Linked DNA regions of Alkalilimnicola ehrlichii MLHE-1. The protein of the gene in region 1 interacts with the protein of each later gene in a pairwise test. Links are inferred from orthologs where the notes say so. Each region holds a gene or a part of one and is shown on either strand. Other genes may lie near its edges.

Region 1 (9,472 bases):
GTCGCGATACCAATCGTCCAGGCCGGTGGCGGTCACCGCCCCACCCAGGGAGGAGACCACCAGCACCAGGAACAGGAAGGCCAGCAGCATCGGGAAGTGGTGCCGGGGATTGGTCTGCATTGGGGTCATAGTCCGTTGCTTCAGGATTGCCTCGAAAATACCAGACCGGGGCGTGGATCGCCGCGTCGCTGCGAAAGCCGACCCGTCCCCCACCGTCATTGCGAGGGCCGCAGGCCCCGTGGTGACCCAGGGCGGTAGACTGCCACGTCGGCTTCGCCTCCTCGCAGTGACGGTGGGGGCGACCTGCCGCTTCCGGCTCAGTCAAGTTCTTCAAGAGGGCCGAAGGCTTTCCCCCGTCGTCGCGAGGGCCGAAGGCCCGTGGCGATCCAGGGCGGTAGACTGCCACGTCGGCTTCGCCTCCTCGCAGTGACGGTGGGGGCGACCTGCCGCTTCCGGCTCAGTCAAGTTCTTCAAGAGGGCCGAAGGCTTTCCCCCGTCGTCGCGAGGGCCGAAGGCCCGTGGCGATCCAGGGCGGTAGACTGCCACGTCGCTTCGCTCCTCGCAGTAACGGTGGGGGCCACTACCACCCCGTCATCGCGAGGAGCGCAGCGACGCGGCGATCCAGACGCCGGCATGGACTGCCACGCCCCTTCGGGGCTCGCAGTGACGGTGGGGATGGGACCGCGCTCGCAGTGACGGTGGGGATGGGACCGCGCTCGCAGTGACGGCGGGGGTGGCCCGCCCCTTGGCTGCACAGTCCAGTTCTTCAAGAGCCGCGCGATGACAGCCCAAGGCCCGCCAACACCATGTTGCCACGGACAAAACCCGCCGGCTGTGGTATAACCTGCCGCGCGAACACCCGACGCACAGACGACTATAAAGACACGCCCCGGAGGACGCCCATGGCTACCATCCGCCAGGATGACTTCATCCAGAGCATCGCCGATGCGCTGCAGTATATCTCCTACTACCACCCCAAGGACTTCATCGACGCCGCCCACGAGGCCTGGGAGCGGGAGGAATCGCCGGCCGCCAAGGATGCCCTGGCGCAGATCCTGATCAACTCGCGCATGTGCGCCGAGGGCCGCCGGCCCATCTGCCAGGATACCGGCATCGTCACGGTGATCCTCAAGATCGGCATGAACGTCCAGTGGGACGCCGAGATGAGTGTGGAGGACATGGTCAACGAGGGCGTGCGCCGGGCCTACAACCTGCCCGACAACAAGCTGCGCGCCTCCATCCTGGCCGACCCGGCCGGCGAGCGGAAGAACACCGGCGACAACACCCCGGCGGTGATCCACATGAGCCTGGTACCGGGGGACACCGTGGACGTGCAGGTGGCGGCCAAGGGGGGCGGCTCCGAGGCCAAGACCAAGTTCGCCATGCTCAACCCCTCCGACTCCATCGTCGACTGGGTACTGGAACAGGTGCCGAAGATGGGCGCCGGCTGGTGCCCGCCGGGCATCCTGGGCATCGGCATCGGCGGTACCGCGGACAAGGCGATGCTGATGGCCAAGGAGGCCTGCATGGAGTCCATCGACATCCACGAGCTGAAGGCCCGCGGCCCACGGAACACCGCCGAGGAACTGCGTCTGGAGCTGTTCGACAAGGTCAACGAGCTGGGCATCGGCGCCCAGGGCCTGGGCGGGCTGACCACGGTGCTGGATATCAAGATCCGCGACTACCCCACCCACGCGGCCAACAAGCCCGTGGCGATGATCCCCAACTGCGCGGCCACCCGCCACGCCCACTTCGTGCTGGACGGCTCCGGGGTGGCGGACCTGCCGGCGCCCAAGCTGGAGGATTGGCCGCAGGTGGCCCGCGAGGGCGGCGGCGACGTCAAGCGGGTCAACCTCGACGAGGTGACCACCGAGGAGGCGCGAAGCTGGAAGCCGGGTGACACCCTGCTGGTCTCCGGCACCATCCTCACCGGCCGCGATGCCGCCCACAAGCGCATGACCGACATGCTGAGCCGGGGAGAAGAGCTGCCGGTGGACCTGAAGGGCAAGTTCATCTACTACGTGGGCCCGGTGGACCCGGTGCGCGACGAGCCCGTGGGCCCGGCCGGCCCCACCACCGCCACCCGGATGGACAAGTTCACCGATCAGATGCTGGCCGAGACCGGCCTGATGGGCATGATCGGCAAGGCCGAGCGCGGCCCCGAGGCGGTGGCGGCCATCCGTAAGCACGGCGCGGTCTACCTGATCGCCGTGGGCGGTGCCGCCTACCTGGTCTCCAAGGCCATCCGCAAGGCCCGGGTGGTGGCCTTCGAGGACCTGGGCATGGAGGCCATCCACGAATTTGAGGTGGAGGACATGCCGGTGACGGTGGCGGTGGACAGCCGTGGCGAATCGGTGCACGAAGCCGGCCCCCGCGAGTGGCAGGCCCGGATCAAGGGCATCCCCGTCACCGAGGCCTGAGTGCGTGCCGCCCGGCACGACCGGGCGGCATCCGCCTTCCCCCTGCGGCCCCGCTCGGAGCCGATGATGGACATTTGCCCTGGATCAAGCTTTCCGGCACTGCTATAGGTGTCATTGACGCTCAGCGCCGATTACAGGGGAATGGCCATGACCGACACACCCTCACCGCCGCGGCCGCCGGAGGAGCTGCCCATGCTGGCGCCGTGCCACGACGTCGCGGCCGACGCCCCCTTGCGCTGGATGCAGCGCGGCTGGGCGGATCTGCGGGCGGCACCCCGCCAGAGCCTGCTCTTCGGGGTGATGACGGTGGTGCTGAGCTACCTGGTCACCGCAGCCACCTGGGTGTACGGCAACATCGGGCTCTACCTCGGTCTGGTCTCCGGGTTCGTGTTCGTGGCACCGTTGTTGGCGCTCACCGTGTACGCCATCAGCCTGCAGCTCGAGCGGGGGCGCCCCCCGTCCCTGCGGCGCAGCCTGCGCAGTGCCGTGCAGTCGCTGCGGGGTGCGATGTTCTTCGCCGTGATCCTGGTGATAGTGCTGCTGGTCTGGGCGCGGGCGGCGAATACCCTGTACATCTTCTTCCCTGACACCGCCGACCCGGCCCTCGCCGATCTAGTGCTCTTTCTGGGCATCGGCAGCGTGGTGGGGGCGCTGTTCAGTCTGGTGGTCTTCGCGGCCAGCGCCTTTTCGCTGCCGATGCTGGTGGAGCGCCGAACCGACGCCATCACCGCGGTGGTGACCAGCGTCAACGCGGTGCTGCGGAACAAGCGGACCATGCTGGTCTGGGCGCTGATGATCGCCGCCTGCGTGGCGGTGGCCATCGTCACCGCCTGGCTGGCCTTTGTGGTGCTGATGCCGCTGCTGGGGCACGCCACCTGGCACGCCTACCGCGAGACCATCGACGCCTCGGAGTGGCCGTTGCTGGAGCAGGAGGCGTAGGGCGGCACCAGGTCAACCGTCACCGCGAGGTTTGGAGCGCCGCGGCGATCCACACACCGGCATGGACTGCCGCGCCCCCTGCGGGGGCTCGCAGTGACGTGGTGGGGGCATTCCACCGTCATCGCGAGGGCCGGAGGCCCGTGGCGATCCAGGGCGGTGGACTGCCGCGTCGCTTCGCTCCTCGCAGTGACGGTGGGGGCGGACTGCCGGCTCAGGCTTCGCCCATCAGGGCCTTTTCCAGGGCTTCCAGCTCCATGCGGGCGGCGTGGAGCACCTCCAGGTCAGCCTCCGGGCCGTCGCCCGGCAATTGCAGCCGGGTGAGTGCCGGGGTGGCGTGCAGGGTCTTCATGGCCGCTTCGTCCCCGGCGTTGGCATCGCAGAAGAGCCGCGCGACGATGACCGCGTCGGCCAGGTCGGCCGGGCCGTCGTGTGCCCGCATGGGATCGGCCATCTGTTCGGGCACCTCGGCCAACGCCTCGTCAAACTCCCAGGCCTCCAACACCTCGCGCCCCACCATGCCGCTCAGGCCTTCGATGACCTCGGCCAACCCCTGGCTGTCGTGGATGCCGGCCCGCTCGGCGAACATCACGATGGGCACGATGCCGATGGAATGGGTCAGGCCGGCGAGCAGGCAGCGGTCGCGGTCGAGACCGGCCGCCGAGCGCTGGGCGATCACGGCGGCGGTCACCGAGGCGCAGACGCTGTGGCGCCAGGTCCGCTTGAGCAGCCGGCGGGCGGAGGGGCTCTGGCGCTCGAAGGGTGCGGACAGGGTCATCGCCAGAGCGAGTTTTTTCACGGTGATGAACCCGAGCATGGCCACCGCCTCACGCAGACTGCTGACCGACCCGGCACTGCGCCGGTAGACGGGGCTGTTGGAGGCCTGGATGACCCGCGCCGCCACGGAAGGATCCAGCCGCACGATGTCGCTCAGCGCCTCCAGGTCCGCCTCTTCCTCGGGCAACGCCTTCAGACGCATGGTGATCTCCGGCATCACCGGCAGTTCCAGGGAGCCGTCGTGCAGGTGGTGCAGGATGCGCTGAAAGAGCCGCATGCCGCTCTCGTCCACCTGGACCTCGCGGACGTCGTAGCCGGCGTTGCGCTCCTCGTCGGCCAGCACATCGAACAGCGGCCGCGGCAGGCGCAGGATGATGCAGTCCCGATCGGCACGGGCCACGGTCTGGCGAGGCCGCCCGTCGAACAACGGCTGGCAGGCGCCATCGTCGTCCCCTTTGATGCGCTCGGCCCCTCCCCCTCTAGAGACAAGCGTGAGCTGGCCTTCCAGCAGGTAGACCAGGTTCCTGTCCTCGTTGGGGGCCTGCAGGGTCTCGCCGCGATGGACGCGGGCCAGTTCCCCTTTCTCCCTGAGGCGGCTCAGACGCTCACCGCTCAGTTCATTGAGCGGCGTCAGCTTGGCGAGGCGGGCTTCATCCGGTATCGCGATCATAGTGAGGGTTACTTCACCGCGGGTACGTGTTTAAGGCGTCATATTGCCACACCTGGCGGCGCTTTTCCGTCAACCGCCGTCGCGGTTTAACTGCCCCGGCCGGGCGCGTATACTGCTCGGTTCATTCTCGAGAAATCAGGTGTAACACCATGCAGGTTGCCAAAGACCGGGTCGTGTCCATCGACTACACCCTTAAAGACACCGAAGGCACGTTGCTGGACTCCTCCGAGGGGCGCGGGCCGCTGGCTTACCTTCACGGCGCGGGCAATATCATCCCGGGCCTGGAACAGGCGCTCGAGGGGCAGAACAGCGGTGATTCGGTGGAAGTGACCATCGAGCCGGGCGATGCCTACGGCGAGCGCGACGACAACCTGATCCAGGATGTCCCCAAGCAGATGTTTGACTCGGTGGAGAAGGTCGAGCCCGGCATGCAGTTCCAGGCCCAGACCCCCAACGGCACGCAGGTAATCACCGTGCGCGAAGTAGGCGACGAGACGGTCAAGGTGGATGCCAACCATCCGCTGGCCGGCGTCACCCTCAACTTCGACGTCAAGGTGATCGACGTCCGTGACGCCTCCAGTGAGGAGGTCGAGAACGGCCAGCCCGACCAGCAGCAGTAAGCGGCCCGGGCACCGCCGATCAATTAGGGGCGCGGCGCGACCAACGCCGCGCCTTTTTTTCGGGCCCGTTCCGGGGCAACCCGCCTTTGTCCTCCGCCCCCCCGTGCTAAGGCTCGCCCGCGCCTATTCAGCCTTCACCGGCCGCGGCGGCGCAGGGCTGCGCTCGATCTCGAAGAGCTTCTGGAAATTGGCCGTGCGCAGGATTTCATCCACCTCCTCCTGACAGTGGCGCAATACCACGCGAGCGCCCTGACCGGAGGCATGCTCGCGGAGCAGCAGCAGCATGCCGAGCGCGGAGCTGTCCATGGATTCCGCCTGACGCAGATCCACCCGGTAGGTCTCCAGGCCGGCGCGGCCCCGGTAGGCCCGACGGAAGGGCTTGTGCAGCCCGAAGTCGAACCGGCCCTGGATCTCGAGCACCAGTTCCTTGCCGTTGCGGGCGGTGTAGGCGTTCACCGACATGGTTAAAGGGCTCCTCCGACAGGGCGGGCCAGGGCCTCGCTCACGGCTCCAGGGTAAAACCGATCTTCAGGGTGACCTGCCAGTGGGCCACGCGACCGTCCTCGATATGGCCCCGGGTCTCGGTGACCTCGAACCAGCGCATGTGGTGGAGGGTGCGGGCCGCCCGTTCAACGGCCTGGTTGACGGCATCCTCCATGCTCTTGCTGGAGGATCCAGTCAGTTCCACGATCTTGTAGACGTGATCGCTCATGGTCAGGCTCCTTGGGCGGAGGCCCCGCCCGCTTGTTGCATCGGTGTCCGGGCGCTGGTCAGCGGATGTAGCGCTGCAGCACCTCCCGGAAGACGTCGGTCCCGGCCCGGCGCAGCCACTCAAAGGCCACCATCTCGCGGGTGACCACCCAGCAGCCGGCCTGGCGCATGCGCGCCAGCGCGGTGTCGCGATCGTGCGGCCGGCGCGAGCCCACCGCCTCGGCCACCACGAACACCTCGCGCCCGGCCTCGCGCAGGCCCAGCGCCGTCTGCAGCACGCAGACGTGGGCCTCAGTGCCCACCAGCACCACCTGGGGCTCGTTCAGCTGGCTGAGCGCCTCGGGCTCGTCCGCCCAGCCGAAGCAGACCTTCTCGTGGATGTGCTCCGCCTCCAACCGCCCCCGCAACAGCGGAATGGTGGGGCCCAGGCCCTCGGGGTACTGCTCGGTGGCATGGACCGGGATCTTGAGGACCGCCGCCACGTCCATCAGCCAGGCCGTACAGTCCACCACCCGTTCGTGGTCGTGGATCTCGGGCACCAGCTGCTGTTGGATATCCACCACCAGTAACGACGATTCCTCTGCTTTCAGACGCATACGGGCTCCCGAGGTTTCTGTCTCATAAATTGACGAACCAGTGTAACTAAACGCTGAGTACACCGTCATCGCGAGCCCCCCTCCCCGCTGCGCGGGCCCGAATCAACGAGGAACGGGGCACCCCCGTCATTGCCAGGGCCGAAGGCTTTCCCCCCGTCATCGCGAGGGCCGAAGGCCCGTGGCGATCCAGGGCTGTAGACTGCCGCGTCGGCTTCGCCTCCTCGCAGTGACGGTGGGGGGGTAGCCCTTCCCGCCGTGACGGTGGGGGCGCCACCCCGTCATCGCGAGGAGCGCAGCGACGTGGCGATCCACACGCCGGCATGGACTGCCGCGCCCCTTCGGGGCTCGCAGTGACGGTGGGGCGGGTCGCCGCTTGCCGTGACGGTGGGGCGGGCCGCCGGCCGCCGTGACGGTGGGGCGGGTCGCCGTGACGGAGTGGGCTTGCCCCAGCGCTTTCGTCACAAAATAGTTGACCTAGTTAGTGAGTATAATCCCCACGCCGAATCTGACACGCGGGGCGGTACGCTCGGCCTCCACTGCACGTGGCCACAGGTGGAGATCATCGGGCACCACCCGGGGGTAGCGATAAGCGGCCTCACCAATGCGGCCGTCCACCACCTCGTCCACCTGTCCCTGCACGGTCAGGCTGCGACCGGGGGCGTAGTCGGCCGTCTCCAGGTACCCCGGGTGCTCGACCAGGAATCGCCCCCGGGGGGGTTGCCCGGTGCGGGGCCGCTGGCTGCGGTCCAGGGGATAGGCGAGCACCTCCAGGCGCGTGCGATCCTCCAGGTTCTCACTGGCGACAATGACCCCGCCCCAGACCACCGGCTGGTCCACGTGGTCGGGGGCATCGGCAGCCAGCCGTTGGGGCGTCAGGTCAGGATCAACCTGAGCGGTGTCGTAGCGGGGGCCGGTGGCACAGGCGGCAAGCGCCAGGGCCAGCAACACCACGAGTAGTGCTCGCGAAACGGTCATGCGCACGGGCTTCACCAATAGGGTCCGTAGAAGGGATGGCGGTAGTAGCGCGGAAAGGGGCCGTACCAGGGGTCATACCAGGGATCGTAGAAGGGGTCCCGGCGGTAGCTGGGGACCGGCTCGCGCTCCGGCCACAGGTGGTAGACCTCGACCCGCACCCACGGGAAGGTGTAGCGGTAATCCCCCACGGCCTGCTCCCGCAGCCCCTCAAAGGTACCCACCACCGTGATCGCACGGCCAGGCGCGTGGATGGCGGGGTCGAGAAAGCCCGGCACACGGGCCAGGAAGCGGCCGGGGCTGTCATCGTCCCGCTCCGCCGGGCGCCCCCCGACCTGCAACCGGCGGGCGACCACCTCCAGCTCGGTGTGATCGGAGCGGTTGCGCACCTCGGCAATCACCCCACCCCAGCGCACCGTGCGCCCGGCATGGGCGTCCGGGTCGGCCCGCGCCTCGGCCAAGTCCGGGGCCTCTGGCGGGGCGCTGCGGATAGGTTCCGGGGCACCGGGCGCGCAGCCCGCCAGCAACAGCACCAACATCAGGGCAATCAGGACCTTCATAGCGCACCTCCGTGGCCCTTGGACCGCCCCGGCACCACTGCGGTTCAGTCCATGGCCAGGCGGTCGATCACGGGCAGACACTCCGGGCCGTGGAAATGCAGGCCCAGGTCCTTGAGGCGACCGCTGGCCAGCCCGTAGATCCAACCATGCACCGACAGCGGCTGCCCCCGCTGCCAGGCCTGTTGTACCACCGTGCTGCGGCAGACATTGCGCACGCTCTGCTGGACGTTCAATTCGCACAGCAGATCCACCTGCCGCTCCTCGGGCAGATCGCGAAACTGCCCTTCATTCAGATGATAGACGTCCTCGATGTGGCGCAACCAGTTGTTGACGAAGCCCACGTACTGGTTGCTCAGCGCCGCCTTCACCCCGCCACAGCCGTAGTGGCCACAGACGATGATGTGCCGCACCTTGAGGACATCCACGGCGTACTGCAGCACACTCAGGCAATTCACATCGGCGTGGGTGACCACATTGGCGATGTTCCGGTGGACGAACAGTTCGCCCGGCGGCATGTCGACGATCTCGCTGGCCGGCACCCGGCTGTCCGAGCAGCCAATCCAGAGGTACTCGGGCTTCTGTTCCCTGGCGAGCCGCTGGAAGAACGCCGGATCCTCCCGCTGCTTGCGCTCGGCCCAGGCCTGGTTGTTGGCCAATAGGTCTTTCAATTCGGGCATGGGGCCTCCTGGTCGGTGAATGGGACGGGACTATCGGCCAAGATACCGCAACCGGCCGGCTTGTGAAGCACCGGCCACCTCCCTCGGCTGGGCCGCCCCCTCAGGCCAGGTGATGGCCGGGCAGGCCTTCCAAGTGCTGGCGCACCTCATCCCAGAGGGCCTCGTAGGCACGGGCCGCCGGGCTGGTGGGGGCGAAGTCGCAGACCGGCCGTTGGTGCAGGCCCATCTGCTCAACCTGGGTGCTGTAGGGGATGGCCGGGCCAAGCAGCCGCTTCATGTTCAATGGCGGCTGCTCCACCAGTTGCCGGTGCATTCCCCTCCGGCGGTCCACCATTGACCAGAAGGGCACCAGCTTGCGCCGCGGAAGCTCGTGCTGTTTGAAAAACGCGCGCAGCTGTGCCCAGGCCCGCAGCGACAACGGTGTCGGCACCAGCGGCACCAGCACCCGGCTGGCGGCACGGAAGACGTTCTCCGACAGGCGGGAGAAGCTGGGCGGGCAGTCGAGCACCGCAAGGGCGTAGCGCTCCGAGAGC
Region 2 (6,920 bases), 460 kb from region 1 along the record:
TCGGTCACGCCCTCAACCAGACTGACATCCACCGTTTTCCGCACCCCGCCGGCATCGACCAGGGCAGCCCCGTCCTCCTTCAGCTCGAGCACCTCCACAGGTATTGCCAGACACATAGCCATTTACCTCACGGTTTGTAACGCCACCCAGGCTTGTCCAAGACTCAACCCGGCGTCGTTGGGCGGCGCCTGTCGGGCCTGGTATACACTCAGGCCAGCGTGTTCCAGTCGCATGCAAAGATCGCGCATCATCACCTGATTGGCACAGCACCCTCCCGCGATCGCCACTCGTTTCTGCCCTGCTTTCTCTGCCGCCCGACACAACCAGTCAGCCAGGCCGGCAGCCAGCGTGGCGTGGAACAGAGCAGCTCCGAACCCGCGTTCCGAGCTCCGGGTCAGCTCCGCAAGCAAGGGACGAAAGTCGAGCCCCTCCTGATCCAACGTCCAGCCCCCCTCCCATGCCGGAACCGCCCCATGCTCGGCAGCAAGACCTTCGAGCAGCATGGCGGCCTGTCCCTCGAACCGGCTGACCGCCTTCACCTTGAGTAGGCCCGCCGCGGCATCGAACAAGCGTCCAAGGCTACTGGTCCGCGGGCAGCGGGTGCCCGTAGCCAGCATTCCGGCCAGCCCTTGTGCACGGGGATGTTCCGGGAACCATGCGGGAATCCGCTCGCCCCAACCGAGCTCGTGCAGCGCGGCCGCAGCCATGCGCCAGGGTTCCCGGGCAGCCCGGTCCCCCCCCGGCAAAGGCAGAGGGCGCAGGAAACCAAGGCGGCGAAAGCCGCCCCTACCATCAAGGGCGAGCAGTTCGCCCCCCCAGGGCTCGCCGTTATCCCCAAACCCCACGCCATCCAGTGCTGCACCCAACATCGGGCCTTCCAGGCCATGCTCGGCCTGCACTGCGGCCAGATGCGCATGATGGTGCTGCACCCTGACCAAGGGGATCGCCCACTCCGCCGCTAAGCGGGCAGCCAGGGCACTGCTGTAAAAATCAGGATGACGGTCACAGGCGACGCAGTCGGGCCTGACCGCCAACACCCTCTGCAGATGGGCTACGGTGTCGTCCAAGGCTCGACAGGTAGCGGCGTTGTCCAGATCCCCAACGTGCTGGGATATGTACGCCTGGTCACCGCGTGTCAGGCAAACGGTGTTCTTCAGATGGCCGCCGGTAGCGAGGACCGGCGGCCCGCCACGGGGCAATCGGATCGGCGATGGGGTGACCCCCCGGCCACGGCGAAGGTACACGGCCCGTCCCTCTGCCTGACGAACCACGCTGTCGTCGCAACGCACCAGAATGTCCCGGTCATGCACCAGCAGCGCATCCGCCAGGCCAGAAAGACGGCGCACAGCGTCCTGGTTATCCGTGACCAGAGGCTCTCCGCCAGGGTTGGCGGAGGTACAGACCCACACCGGCTGCCCGGTGCCGGACAACCAAGCCAATCCCATCGGGCGTCCGGCGGCTTCGTGAAACAGCAGGTAATGCAAAGGCGTATACGGCAACATCACGCCCAGCCAAGGCATCCCTGGCGCCACGCCAGGCAGTTGCCGATCCACGGTGGGACGCTTCCCAGCCAGCAGGATTGGACGGTCGACGCCCGCCAGCAGGTGGCGCTCGCCTGGGGCCAGTCGTACCAGCCTCTCGGCTGCCTCAATGCCGGGGACCATGACGGCGAAGGGCTTCTCGGACCGCCGTTTGCGGGTCCGCAGACGCGCAACAGCTTCCGGGTTTCCGGCATCGCACAGGAGATGGAAGCCGCCCAACCCTTTGATCGCGAGGATCTGTCCGCTGGTCAACCGGTCGACCGTGGCCGCAAGTACGTCCCCCACGGGCAGCGGATGTCCGTCACCGTCAAGTAGTTGCAGACTGGGGCCGCACTCCGGGCAGGCATTCGGCTGGGCATGGTACCGGCGATCGCCGGCGTCCTCATACTCCGCCAGACACCGGGGGCATTGGGGGAATTTGGCCATGCTGGTCCGGACCCGGTCGTAGGGCAGTCCGGAGGTGAGTGTGTACCGTGGGCCGCAGTGGGTGCAGTTGATAAAAGGGTAACGGTAGCGCCGGTCTGCCGGATCGAACAGCTCTTCGAGACAGGCATCACAAACCGCCGCATCCGGCGTGATTTCGGTTGCCACCGCACCGCCGCTGCTGGGCCGGATACGAAACCCACGCTCCCGGGGCTGCAAAGGGCAGGGGTTCTCTACCACCGCCTCGATGCGGGCCAGGGGCGGTGCCTGCTCTCGCAGAGCCACCATAAACCGGGCAAGCTGCGACCCGCCTCCCTGGACCTCCAGGCTGACGCCGCCCGCATCGTTGCGGACCCAACCACTAACGTTGCAGCTGTCAGCAAGGCACTTGACGAAAGGCCGGAAGCCCACACCCTGGACCCGGCCGCATACGCGGACTGCCAGACGCTTGGGCACCGAATGCCGGCTGACCGCATTCATCTCACCGACCCGCACCCGCAGCCCGAAGACGGCGCAACTCCGCTTCCATCGCCGCCACCCGATTACGCAGCGTCGCCACCGTTTCCTCGCGAGCTGCGCTGGCGCGAGCCACACCACGCTCAACCCAACCAACCCACTCCGCAAGCCCTTCACCGCTTTGGGCCGAGACTTGCATGATCTGGATGTCGGGGTTCACCTGTCGCGCATAGCTCAGACAGCGCTCAACGTTAAAGTCAACGTGGGGTAGCAGGTCAATCTTGTTCAGCAGCAGCAGATCCGCCGCATCGAACATATCAGGATACTTAAGCGGTTTATCCTCCCCCTCAGTTACGGAGAGGACCGCAACCTTATGGTTCTCTCCGAGATCGAACGCGGCAGGACAGACCAGGTTACCGACATTCTCGATCATCAGGACGCCATCCTGCAGCTCCGGGATACGCTCCAGCGCATGCCCCACCATGTGACCGTCCAAATGGCAGCCCTTGCCGGTGTTCACCTGGACTGCAGTCACACCGGTGGCCCGGATCCGCGCCGCATCATGATCCGTCTGCTGATCGCCCTCGATCACCGCCACCGGCAACCGCTCCCGCAACGCACGGATCGTGGCCGTGAGCAGCGTGGTCTTGCCTGAGCCGGGACTAGACACCAGATTCAGTACGAAAAGGCCCCGGTCCCGGAATTGCTGACGATTGGCCTCTGCATAGCGATTGTTCTTGGCGAGGATGTCCTGCTCGATGCGCACCATGCGGCTTGGGCTCATCCCGGGTGCGTGCGCATGGTGCGCTTGAGCACCGTCAGCGCCATCGCTCGGGGCATCCACCGCAAGCCCGGCAGCCGCGGCAGCAACAGGATGTCCCCGCGGCTCATCGGCTGGGTCGTGACCATGGTGGTGGGTCACTTCACCGTCCACGCGGGTCTCATCAGCCCCGCAACCGCATACCGTACACATCAGTCCACCTCCAGATCCTTGATCCGTAGTTCATCGCCACCAATCACCTGCAACTGATAGCTGCCACAATCAGGGCAGGCATCAAACCGGCGCCTGACGGCGACCCTTTCCCCGCATCCGAGACAGAATGCCTGCCCTGGTCGTTGAACAATCTCAAGTCGCGCCCCGTCCGCAAGCGTATCGCGGCAAACGACGTCAAAACCGAAATACATTGCGTCGAGCTCCACCCCGGCCAGTTCCCCCACCTCCAGGCGAACCGTCCGCACCCGACTGAACATCTGACGACGCGCCTCTTCCTCCAGGATTTGCAGAATCCCCTCACAAAGCGACATCTCATGCATCAGTGGACCTCCACCCGGCTGCCGACACAGGGGTTCAGAGCCAGCACTGCCAGTTCCGCAAGCCGCCGGACCCCCTCCGCCGGGCCTCCGCCTGGTCGCTCACGAAGCCCGCTCACCAAGACACCCCGGGGATGAAAGTTCCATTCGGTGGGGGCGACAACGGCATAATCCGCGACCTGGCCCCTGTGCAACCGCACCCAATGCAGCAGAAGACCGCGGGCCGTATCCACGATGCCACAGCCGGTGCCCGTGACCTGACCCACCTCCTCGGAAACAGGTTCAACGCCTATTGCCCGTAGGGCATTGCGCAGGCGGCCGGGCAGAACCAATAGTTCCAGCACCGCGGCCAAGAGGCGGGGCAGGATTCCCGGGCCATGGCGGGCGAGCACCCCCTGGAGTGCCGGGTTCGCCCGCTGGCGGGCGAAGGGTCCAGTCTCCCGTAGCCCAGCCTGGGCCGTGCCGGATTCGCCTGCCTCGTCTCGCGGGTCGAGGGGCCATACCGCAAGGTCGCGTGAACCTTGCAAGCAGTCGCCCACGGCGCGTAAACCAGCCGGCTCCAACGACGGCAAACTAGCCACACCAAAGCCCTGCGGCACCTCATCACGCACCCAGCGCAGCGCCGCCGCCACTTCGCTATCGCAGCAATCCAGCCAGCTATCGACGTCGGCGCTGTCGGCCAGTACCGAGGTCCCCACGATTTCGAACAAGGCAGACTCCAGCCGGTTTACGGCGGCGTCGCGCCCCCTTATGTCATCACCCACCGCGCACATTACCCCCCGCAAGGCCCTGTTGGCTTCGCTAAGCCCTGCCGGCGTGCCCTTCAGCAACTGTCGAGGCAGACACAGCCCCAGCCGCCAAAGGTGCTCGCGGATCCACTCCAGCAGAACACCGGGGTGCTCTTGGACACCCGCCCCCCCACCGCGCTGCACGCCCGCACCCGCCAGCGCCGCGCGCGCAGCGGTTGCCTGCGCCTCGCCGCACACACCGAACAGCAGCCGCATGCGCCCCGGCACATAGCCGGCGGCCGAACCCCGCAGTAGGTCACCCACCCAAGGTGGACGCCGTCCCTGCAGAACGACTTCGTTGATCCGACCGCGCCGCCGATGAAGCTGCAGCACCAATTCCGCGCCCGAAGACATCAGCGCCCCTCATCGTCGAAACGGCCCGTCAGCACGGCCCGGCGACTATGACCCGACGGACGACATACCGCGCGCAAGGCCGCCTCCGCTACCATCCGAAAGCTGTCCTGGTCCTCCACCCGCTCAACGGGCGACATAATGGAACAGGCCTGAAAGGTGCCGATGCCGGCCGCCCTGCAAACATGAAACAAGTAAACGCCCGCCGGCAGGGCCCAATGCTGCTCGCTCCGTTCGGGCAGTTGTTCCCAGTCCTCGCCTTCGCCGGGCATAAGGATCAGGTTGAGGAACCAAGGACTGAGCAGTGCCCCGAACGGTCGCCCCTGGTAACGATGGAATCCCACAGCCTCGACCGTCAGTGCCGGATTGGCCAGGGCTATCTCAGCCATTTGTTCAGCCTGAACACGGTGGAATGCCGCTTCCAGTAGCCGGACTTGTTGCGTCAGCCACGTGTCGCGATTCATCGCCGGATCCTTCATAAGTCGTCCGGAACCACCATGAACTGTTCCCGTGCCCCCTCACAGACGGGACAGACCCAGTCAGATGGCAGGTCGGCGAATGGCGTGCCTGCGGCAACCTGGGACTCGGGGTCGCCTTCCTCCGGATCGTAGACATACCAGCAGATCTTGCACTCCATGCGCGTCTCTGGGGCGATACGGCTGGCGTCCCCCAAGTAGGAGCCCTCGAAGGTGGGGGTCATCGCGTCACCTCCAATACTTCAGCCACTCGATCAGCGCTGTCAGCAATATCCTCGGGTGCTGCACAAACCACGTCCGGCACAGCCACGACCTCAAGGGTGTTGAGGATGAGGACGTCCACTGAATTGAAGTACTGCACCCACCAGACTCCGGCAGTCATCGTGGCGGTCACCCTGCAGTTCCCGTATCCCCGCGACAGTACCGCGGTCTCACTACGACCCAGCGCCTCGTCCAGGCATTCATGGTCTTCCGGCGTCAAGGGCAGTAGGCTGAGATTAATGACATGGCGCCCGTTGTTCGATAGAACATCAAGATGTTCCGTGAGCTCGCTCAGGACGCCGGGCGCGTTCATTACACCTTCCGGCCACTGCTCCGGTAACCGCGGCGCCGGCGAGGCTTCCGCGAAGGCGTTCAGCAAACAATCCGGCACCGGCCCGATCTCCAGGCGGTCTCTCCCAGCCGCCGCATCCGCAACCCGCCAGACACCGGCAAACACCGATTCCTGGGCGACCACACCATGCCCCGGAAGGCGTGCGCTGACCTCGCCATCCCCAAGTACCTCATCCAGTAGTCTGCGTTCCGCGTCGGAGAGCGTCGATACATCGAGATGGATGTTCCGCTCATCCGGCTGCCAGCGCCGGGCCCCGGCGATCACGCTTTCCAGGCAACGCAGGGTCCCCTCCCGGTCGCTCAGCACCTCGGGATCGGGGAGCACCGCCGGGGAGAATGTGCCCATCCCTTTTGGCATCGGCAGATAATCCAGCCCTGGCTCCTCAAAGCCGCTGCCCGCGGGGCCGGAGAGGGGGTGTTCCACATGCCCATCCTGGTTCGACATAACGCCTCCTATGAATTGCAACCGGTGGCCGATGAGGCCCCGCCACTTACAGGAATACCCACCGACGGTGGCCGACGTACCGGCCCCTCGAGCAATCGATTCAGCTCTTCGAGGAAGACCAACCAGTCCCTCATACCCTCGATACAACCCAGGTAGCCCCCATCACGCAGCACCACCAGGGCTGGCCACCGGCGCACACCGAAACGCCGCCCGACAGCCTTTTCCGAATCCTGGCTTACCACGGCGGCCTGCAGCCGCCCTCCCATAGCCGTCAGGAGTTCCGGCAACACCACCGCAAAATCCCCGCTTTCCCGCACACGCCCGGGATCTCCGGCCAGCAACAACATTGCCTCGCCGGCCTGCTCTGCCCACTCCTCCACCCCGGCCTCATTGACCCGAGGCAGGCCATGCTCCTCAGTCAGTTGATCCAGCAGGATTTGGCTCATAAATCTTGCCTCCAACACTATGTCGTTGAGCGCTTTCAGGTTGACTTCCGTCGCCGTCATCCTGCGGCCTG

Evidence for each region.
Region 2: the proteins of MLG_RS12210 (region 1) and hypB interact in binary tests that used the Escherichia coli proteins (3 or more experiments, as listed by UniProt). The link is inferred for Alkalilimnicola ehrlichii MLHE-1 from one-to-one orthologs.

The regions. Positions count from the first base shown.
Region 1 is NC_008340.1:2,742,722-2,752,193, forward strand. Bases 3,960-6,687 are described here. They hold MLG_RS12210 (FKBP-type peptidyl-prolyl cis-trans isomerase), read left to right. Parts: upstream 3,960-4,952; coding sequence 4,953-5,423; downstream 5,424-6,687. Other genes in these bases: MLG_RS12205 (HDOD domain-containing protein), read right to left, coding at 3,960-4,803; MLG_RS12215 (STAS domain-containing protein), read right to left, coding at 5,547-5,885; MLG_RS12220 (dodecin), read right to left, coding at 5,926-6,135; MLG_RS12225 (hydrolase), read right to left, coding at 6,194-6,687. Outside these bases: MLG_RS12190 (TspO/MBR family protein), read right to left, coding at 1-120; MLG_RS12195 (fumarate hydratase), read left to right, coding at 903-2,420; MLG_RS12200 (DUF2189 domain-containing protein), read left to right, coding at 2,568-3,359; more of MLG_RS12205, read right to left, coding at 3,571-3,959; more of MLG_RS12225, read right to left, coding at 6,688-6,730; MLG_RS12230 (Slp family lipoprotein), read right to left, coding at 7,205-7,705; MLG_RS12235 (Slp family lipoprotein), read right to left, coding at 7,717-8,262; can (carbonate dehydratase), read right to left, coding at 8,307-8,939; MLG_RS12245 (ParA family protein), read right to left, coding at 9,040-9,472. UniProt on the Escherichia coli protein: Folding helper with both chaperone and peptidyl-prolyl cis-trans isomerase (PPIase) activities. Chaperone activity prevents aggregation of unfolded or partially folded proteins and promotes their correct folding.
Region 2 is NC_008340.1:2,289,835-2,296,754, forward strand. Bases 1,420-4,419 are described here. They hold hypB (hydrogenase nickel incorporation protein HypB), read right to left. Parts: upstream 3,394-4,419; coding sequence 2,446-3,393; downstream 1,420-2,445. Other genes in these bases: hypF (carbamoyltransferase HypF), read right to left, coding at 1,420-2,444; hypA (hydrogenase maturation nickel metallochaperone HypA), read right to left, coding at 3,393-3,734; MLG_RS10265 (nickel-dependent hydrogenase large subunit), read right to left, coding at 3,734-4,419. Also shown: MLG_RS10245 (HypC/HybG/HupF family hydrogenase formation chaperone), read right to left, coding at 1-116; more of hypF, read right to left, coding at 123-1,419; more of MLG_RS10265, read right to left, coding at 4,420-4,873; [NiFe]-hydrogenase assembly chaperone HybE, read right to left, coding at 4,873-5,334; MLG_RS10275 (rubredoxin), read right to left, coding at 5,346-5,570; MLG_RS10280 (hydrogenase expression/formation protein), read right to left, coding at 5,567-6,403; MLG_RS10285 (thioredoxin domain-containing protein), read right to left, coding at 6,412-6,849; MLG_RS15200 (HypC/HybG/HupF family hydrogenase formation chaperone), read right to left, coding at 6,818-6,920. UniProt on the Escherichia coli protein: Involved in the maturation of [NiFe] hydrogenases. Required for nickel insertion into the metal center of the hydrogenase. Exhibits a low intrinsic GTPase activity, which is essential for nickel insertion.